DNA from 2 places in the Undibacterium sp. 5I1 genome. Region 1 is predicted to be linked to the other one. Evidence: predicted binding sites of a transcription regulator. Region 1 holds the regulator's gene; the other holds the start of a gene.
The links. Region 1 encodes LexA, which represses DNA repair genes until DNA is damaged. Its sites were predicted from a motif close to ACTGTATNNNNATACAGT; they were not measured.
Positions count from the first base shown of each region.

Region 2: dinB (DNA polymerase IV) is a predicted target of LexA. The motif match lies at 1,945-1,962, and genes of this name have one in related genera.

Region 1 covers NZ_JAVIWI010000001.1:1,034,903-1,039,187, reverse strand. Annotated here, with positions in the region: gene RGU72_RS04400 (replicative DNA helicase) at 1-194, opposite strand, end outside; gene rplI (50S ribosomal protein L9) at 458-910, opposite strand; gene rpsR (30S ribosomal protein S18) at 938-1,222, opposite strand; gene priB (primosomal replication protein N) at 1,232-1,531, opposite strand; gene rpsF (30S ribosomal protein S6) at 1,562-1,930, opposite strand; gene lexA (transcriptional repressor LexA) at 2,196-2,870, shown strand; gene lon (endopeptidase La) at 3,262-4,285, opposite strand, start outside.
Region 2 covers NZ_JAVIWI010000001.1:3,733,699-3,737,983, forward strand. Annotated here, with positions in the region: gene RGU72_RS16330 (PAS domain-containing protein) at 1-1,051, opposite strand, end outside; gene RGU72_RS16335 (thioredoxin family protein) at 1,172-1,633, opposite strand; gene dinB (DNA polymerase IV) at 2,047-3,123, shown strand; gene RGU72_RS16345 (S41 family peptidase) at 3,167-4,069, opposite strand; gene RGU72_RS16350 (hypothetical protein) at 4,072-4,285, opposite strand, start outside.

The DNA.
Region 1 (4,285 bases):
TTAATCAGCTTAACAATGGCCTGAAAAATAATCCTATGGTCATATCGATAAAAATCATCCTCGCGGATAAAGTCAGCGATTCTATCCCACGCAGCATTATCTAATAGTAAGCCGCCCAAAACAGATTGCTCGGCTTCGATGGAATGTGGCGGGACGCGAATGGAATCTAATTGCGGATCGGAAGGTGCTTTCATGGCGCGCATTATACCTTTTTATTCAATATCGAAATCAACAGAACATGCCTTAATGAAATACATAACTCTGACCATTTATTACTAAGATAACAGGCACAGCCGCTATTAAAAAATAGTAAATACCATTTATGCTGCAAGCTTTAAAATACCAAATTAATTAAATCAATACCTGACTGCCAAGAGTAATTGATCGCTCAATCTTAACGACGTAAACGTTAAAAAGCCGGGCGAACCCGGCTTTTTTAATGCTATGCAACTAAAACTTAAGCGTGCTCGCCCAAGATAGCAACGGTCACATCAACAACTACGTCTGTGTGCAATGCAACGGCAACAGAGTGATCGCCAACGATCTTCAACGGACCTTGTGGCAAACGAATCTGCGCTTTTTCAACAGCAAAACCTTGCTTGGTCAATGCTTCAGCGATGTCGAAGTTGGTTACGGAACCAAACAAACGACCATCAACACCAGACTTTTGCGAGATTTGCACAGTCAAACCAGACAATTTTTCGCCTTGAGCTTGTGCTGCAGCCAAACGTGCTGCTGCTGCTTTTTCCAACTCTGCGCGTTTTGCTTCGAATTCAGCAATCGCTGAAGTTGTAGCACGGCGAGCCATACGTTGTGGGATCAAGAAGTTACGTGCGTAACCATCTTTAACTTTAACTACATCGCCCAGATTGCCGAGATTAACGACTTTATCAATCAGAATAACTTGCATATTTTTCTCCTAGTACCTTGTCGTCAATTACGCTGTGTGCAAATCAGTGTACGGCAGCAACGCTAAGTAGCGTGCGCGTTTGATCGCTGTGTCGACTTGACGTTGGTACAAAGCTTTAGTACCTGTCAAACGTGCTGGCATGATTTTGCCGTTTTCTTGCACGAAATCTTTCAATGTATCGACGTCTTTGTAGTCAACTTGCGCTACATGTGCGGCTGTAAAGCGGCAGAATTTTTTACGCTTGAACAATGGATTTTGTTGTGGGCGCTTATTTTTCAGTTTGCTTTTGTCAAATTTTTTACCGAATGCCATTTGTGGCTCCTAATCTAGTAAATTTGTCTCGAATTCAGTAATGTGAAATACGAGACTTTTGCTGTTACGGTTCTTGCGCGACAAAAAACCTGTGAATTGCATTACAACACCTAACTCTATTTCCATAAATCGCTTTGAAATTTCTCCTGCGGCTAGCGCATTGATTTCAAAGTCGACTACACGTTGGGCATTTGCTTGCGTTTGCTTAGAGTTATGTATCAGTACCGCAGAAGCTATCGGAATTCCGGCTGGTGTAAAACGCAGCGCCGATTTTTCTACAATGCTGGCAACGACTTTAAGCTGATTCACTGATTTATGTAGCGTCCTCTAACGTGTCAATTATGCTGCTGGCGCTTCTACGCGTTGCGTTTTAGCAGCATCTTCTTTCTGAACAGATTTCATCATTGGAGATGGCGCTGTTTCAGCTTTCTTCATTTTGACTGTGAGGTGGCGCAGAACTGCATCATTGAATTTGAATGCGGTTTCCAACTCAATCAGAGTCTCAGCATCGCACTCAATGTTCATGCAAACATAATGTGCTTTTGCCAGTTTTTGAATCATGTAAGCCAATTGACGACGGCCCCAATCTTCAATACGGTGTACTTGACCACTACGTGCAACAACTGTGGCTTTGTAACGTTCGATCATTGCAGGCACTTGCTCGCTTTGATCCGGATGTACGATAAATACGATTTCATAATGACGCATATATTCTCCTTGTGGACAATTTAGTAGCCCGCCTCGGCGTCAAGACGAGTGCGGGAAGAGGAAAGCCCATAACTATACTGCACTTTGATAATTTACTCAATAGTTTCAATAGCTTATTACATTTACTGCTACCAATTTATGCGTAACACAACCATTGAGAGGACTTAAAAAAATTTTGAGATAAAAAAGATTTTAGGTTTATACTGTACAAAAATACAGGCTGCATATAAACCCAGTCTCACAACTACACGATTGGAATTCGATCATGCTAAAACTCACCGCTCGCCAAGAACAGATTTTAAATTTAATTAAGGACGCGATCCAAAATACTGGATTTCCGCCAACAAGAGCAGAAATTGCGAATGAATTAGGTTTTCGCTCCACCAATGCAGCGGAAGAGCATTTGCAAGCACTAGCACGCAAAGGAGTTATTGAAATTGCTCCGGGTACCTCACGCGGCATACGATTGCTCGATTCCATACTAAGCAGTGGAAGCACCAAGGCTAGGCCTAACTATAGTGCTCAATTAGCGCTACCTCATCCATCACTAATGCAACTTAGTTTGCCGCTAGTTGGCAGAGTAGCAGCAGGATCTCCCATTCTTGCGCAAGAGCATGTGGATACGACCTATCAAGTTGATCCAGCCTTATTTTCAGCTATTCCAGACTATCTGCTCAAAGTGCGTGGTATGTCTATGCGTGATGCCGGTATTTTTGATGGTGATTTGCTCGCAGTAAAAAAATCTAACGAAGCAAAAAATGGACAAATCGTGATTGCCCGTATGGGGGATGATGTTACGGTTAAACGCTATAAAAAATCAGGGGATATGATCGAGCTATTGGCAGAAAATCCTGATTATCCCAATATCAAGATTAATGAACTTGATCAAGACTTTTCACTTGAAGGTTTAGCCGTTGGGCTGCTCAGAACCTGGACTTAAGTTATGTATTACTAGGTATTGGCAATATCAGGAAATTAAAAAAATTCCATCTGTCACGTCCCAACTCAATCAATATACTCCCCACAATCTTTTTGAAAAACATGATTTTACTCAATTGGTGCATAGACAATTAAAATATACTCACCCATAGTATGCAATCACTCCGATTAAATGCATAAAATTTTATGTTTCGAGCCTACTTTCATCGTCTCGACAAAAGTTAAATTATCGGTCAATTTAATTTACTATTTAGACAATGATTTAAAGATTAGATAACCCAGAAAATCAATTATGAATAAAAAATGGCCACTAGGTAACTAGCGGCCATTTTAATTTCTTTAGTTTTTAATCAGAGAAAACTATCTGATTAAAACCAAATTTCGGATCAGGCTCAATGCTTTACAACACCACCAACATCAACGCCACCTTCAACTTTAGTGGCCGTAGCAGCTACTAAAACTTCTTCATCAGTCAAAGCAACTGGCTGACGTTCTAAAGCAATTTCTAAGACTTTATCTATCCAACGCACTGGAATGATTTCTAGCTTATTTTTGACGTTATCAGGAATCTCAGTTAAATCTTTAGCATTCTCTTCAGGAATTAAAACCGTCTTAATTCCGCCTCGATGAGCGGCCAATAATTTCTCTTTTAGACCACCGATAGGCAATACTTCACCACGCAAGGTAATCTCACCAGTCATCGCTACATCTGCACGTACCGGTATCCCGGTAAAAACAGATACCAGAGCTGTCGTCATAGCAATACCAGCGGAAGGACCATCTTTTGGCGTTGCCCCCTCTGGAACGTGAATATGAATATCACTTTTTTCAAACACATCTGGCTTAATACCCAAGCGCTTCGCACGACTGCGAACTACGGTGCGAGCAGCTTCAATCGACTCCTTCATCACATCGCCTAAAGTACCGGTACGTATCACGCCACCTTTACCAGGCATTGCAACTGCTTCAATTGTCAATAAATCGCCGCCGACTTCAGTCCACGCAAGACCAACGACTTGTCCAACCTGGTTATCTTTGACCGCCACACCAAAATCGTAACGACGAACACCCAAAAACTTATCAAGATTTTTTGATGTAATCGTTGCTTTCTTTTCACTCTTTTTAAGTAAGAGCATTTTAACGACTTTGCGACAAATTTTTGATAACTCACGCTCTAAGGAACGTACCCCTGCTTCTCTAGTGTAATAACGAATAATGTCTCGAATAGCACTTTCAGCAACACTGATTTCACCATCCTTCAAACCATTATTTTTAATTTGTTTAGGAAGTAAGTAACGCTGGGCAATGCTAGCTTTTTCGTCTTCGGTATAACCCGACAAACGAATAACCTCCATACGATCCAACAAAGCTGGCGGAATGTTGTATGAATTAGAGGTCGCTACAAACATAACATCT
Region 2 (4,285 bases), 2.7 Mb from region 1:
CAGGATGTACCCCGACCTGAGCGAAGTTGCCCCAGAGCTGTTGAAATTCTGCATATTCCTCCGGCTCATAGCCCAGCATTCTGGCGTACTCAATACTGAATTTAGTTTCGCCGGTTTGCACATTCACATCGTACAAACCCTGATTCGCCGCCTCCAGAATTAAGCGTATTTGTAGCTCGGCATTTTGCGCGCGCTGCTCTGCTTGTTTGCGCTCGGTAATGTCATTGAGGTAGCCATGCCAGAGTATGCTGCCATCGCTTAATTTTTCTGGCGTTGCGTCGCCGACGTACCAGCGCTCTTCTTCAACCACGCCAATTACCCGATATTCTTGATGCCAAGGGGTGAGCATAGTGGCAGAAATATGCCCCGCCTCTCGCATTTTCGCCAGATCATCCGGATGTATTTTGGCAATTACGATGCTGGCGTCGTAACGAATTTGTTCCGCAGTTACGCCATAAATAGCGGTGACTGCATCACTGACATAAGGATAACAACTACGCCCATCTGGAAAGCGCTGATATTGATAAAACATACCCGGCAGCTGCTGGGAAAAATTAGACAACAAGGTATGACTTTGTTTGAGCTGATCAGTCAGGCGGTGATTCTCGGTGATATCGCTGACCAGACCGATCATGCGCGCCGGCTGACCATCTATCGTACGTTCTACCAGCGTACCGCGAGAGCGTAACCACTTCCAGTTACCATCACGGCATCGCAGGCGATGCTCGTGTTCGTATTGAGGAATTTCACCCTCCAGATATAACCTGGTCGCACGCATGGCTTCTTGCGCATCATCGGGATGCAGCCGGTCTATCCATTCATTGATGTGATTGCCCAGCTCGTGTTCGGCATAACCCAGAATCTGTTTATAACTACGGGAAAAAAATGCCTCGTTAGTGAGTAAATTCCAATCCCATAAACTATCGCCCACTGCCTCCAGCAAAGTCCGCAATGAACTCGCGCTCACCAGTACACCGGTTTGTAACGATGTGCTGGTGGCGTTGGCGGCGGCCTCGCTTGATTCTGACAACGGGTTCAGACGATTGGGCATAGTGAGTTGAGTAAGGAATCAAGTAACGCAGTCAGTCGTTTAAGGTGCCAACTAAGCTGTCATTTCAGGCGCTAATAAAACGTATTTGTCTTTGAGTTGCCAGACAAATTCAAATACGATTTAGTTTGAAACCTGATTAAAAAAATCGTAAATGCCTTGGTCGCTCATCTTGCGCGCATTCGACAATTCGCCGCCTTTGCTCGCATACACCAGGCTGTTGTCAGCCTTTAAAACTAATGCCGCAGGAATACCTTTTTTGATCGGATTTTCGTACTGTTTTGCGATCTCCAGATTTTTATCAAATTGACCTACATCCACTTTGACCAATACAAATTTACTGGCGATCAGTGCGGCATTTTGACCTTTGATCGATTTGTCCAGTTCTAAACAATCTTTGCACCAGTTAGCGCCAAAAATCACCAGCACTTTTTTATTTGTCGCCTGCGCTGTTGCCAGAGCTTTGTTAATGTTGGCCTGCGCATCGGCGGTTTCGTCATAGGGTTGATAAGTGGCAGCAGCGCTGACGCCAAGCGTAGCAAAAGACAGGCTGAGACCAAAACAAAATGCGAGTAATTTTTTCATGAGAGTCCTCTAATAGCACTGCAAAATTAGCGAGGCCAGCTACATCAGCGAAACCAGCCTAACAGAGCAGCTTGAATTGATTAAATTAATTGAACTAAATAGACAGGATCAGCAAAGCTCTCCGGTGAGACATCATGACGCAAATACCAGAATTTGTCATGGACAGGATAGACGCTGAAACAATTATGGTAGATGCTTAAAATTACAGCAACTTAAAGCGCTGACTTAGAGCAAAGATAGATGCTGTTTTGTATGCGAGTACGTTGATAGCAGGCTCACTCAAATACTGATTTTATATACTGATATTACATACTGATTTTATATACAGTATTTTCTTTTAAATGGATTAAAATACCTCAACGCTTGTCAGCAATAATCTCAGTAACAGCTTCAGTCATCACTTCGATAACATCATGTCCACCGCCCAGCGAAAAATTATCCATTGCGACTGTGATTGCTTCTATGCCGCGATAGAAATGCGGGACGATCCGCGTTTGCGCGATAAGCCGCTGGCTGTTGGTGGCAGAGCAGATCAGCGTGGTGTGGTGGCGACGTGCAATTACGAGGCGCGGCGCTTTGGTGTGCGCTCAGCCATGCCGACCTCGTTAGCATTACGGCGCTGTCCTGATTTAATCGTTCTGCCACCAACCATGGAGAAATACCGTATCGCGTCTAAAGCGATTTTGGCGATTTATCGTGACTACACCGACTTGGTCGAACCTTTATCACTGGATGAAGCGTATCTGGATGTGAGCGATTGCACGCAGCACAAAGGGAGTGCGACCCTGATTGCGCAAGAGATACGGGTGCGGATTGCAGCCACGGTGGGCATCACAGCCTCCGCCGGTGTGGCGGCGAATAAATTTCTCGCCAAAATCGCCAGCGACTGGAATAAGCCAGACGGTCAGTTTGTGGTCTTGCCAGAAGACGCAGATAGCTTTGTGGCAGAACTACCAGTCGCTAAATTATTTGGTGTGGGCAAAGTCACGGCGGCTAAATTGCATGGCCTTGGTGTGCAATATTGCCGCGATTTGCGCAGCTGGTCTTTACCCGATTTGCAGCAACACTTTGGCAAGCTTGGCTATAACTTGTACCTGCTTTGTCGTGGCATTGATCATCGTAGTGTTTGTCCGGACAGCGAGCGAAAATCAGTCAGCGTAGAAGAAACCTACGCCCAGGATTTGCCCGATCTGGCGGCTTGTCAGACGGAGTTGCCTGCCTTGTTTGCGATGTTGGTAGCGAGGATGAAGCGTGTACAAGCGGAGGATTACATACACAAGTTATACGTCAAAATCCGCTTTGCCGATTTCCACCAGACTACCGCAGAATGTCGTGGCAGCAGCTTGGACGAAAGTAGTTTTGTCAGCTTGTTAGAGACCGCATTTGCACGCGGCCAACAACCCGTTCGCTTGCTTGGGCTGGGTACCCGTTTAAGTGGCACGGAGCAAGCGTCAACGGCGGAGCAGCAATTGGTTTTGTTTGCGAGTTAAGTCCTGTCTTTGAGTCGTAGAGAGATAAAACAACATTTCTTTTTTAATTTTCTGTGAGAAGGTTTATCGCCTTTTCTAACACTATGTCATCGCCAGAAATCGCATCTTCTATCGTTGATTTATAAGGGAGAGTGGGAATGATTCCAATACCGTGGAATTGAGACCCATCTTGTTTCAAGACTTGCATCCCAGTCCAAAAAACTTTATATCCTCCTGGAAGAGGCAAGCAACTAATATTTCCATTCGAGCCTGCAGTCCGTGTGCCTATGATTTCACCCAGTTTGTAGTGCTCTACGATAGTCATCAAGGTTTCTGCAGCACTGATCGTATTACCGCTTATCAAAAAAACTAATTTGGCATTGATATAGGGCGCTTGAGGTTGAAGAGCTTTTCCAATGCGCTCCCATTGCCAATGATCCCGATCAGCTCCACTGATGACAGGGACATTGAATAACGGTACCTCTAGTGGCCTTTTTGTAAAATGTTTTAAGAAATTGCTATTGCCATTCACATAATTTCGGACATCAAAAATGATCCCTTTGAAGTTATTTTTTTGGGCAATCAATTGTTCAATATCTTTGCCATCCGCTCTGTCGATATCTACATACCAAATACCGCTTTTCAATTGTTGCATCGCTCCTAATGGATTTTTTTCTCTTAAATTGACCACAGGCGTATCACGAAGGAAAGTCTTTGTTTGCTTGAATCCTTTTAGGTCTCGGTAGCTCATTTCTAAGAGGGAATTTTCTTCCCCTGTGAGCAGCTCGACAGATAAGATTTCGGCCTGCATGGTGTCTGTTGCGGACATGTTTTCTGTATTTATTTCTGACAACCTGTGTGCAATTGGCAAACCATTTAAATGCGTAATTTGGCTTCCAAAGGGAATTAATGGTTGATTGCCTGGAGTTAGGCGGGACCTTGAAACCACCGGTACACCATCGATCATTTTTATTTTGATAAAAGGTGAAAAGCATCAAGCTCCCTCGGACCTGTGACACGCGCATGTCCATCGTGCAATGCGGAAGTAAAGCGCATTAGGGTGTGGGTAAATGCTTTTTCATCTTTATCGCTTGAGGCGGATAACAAGAGTGCGTCCAATTCCTTATTCCAGTCGATTTTAATGATGTCGGAATACGGATAGAAATAACGTAACGCACTCCAT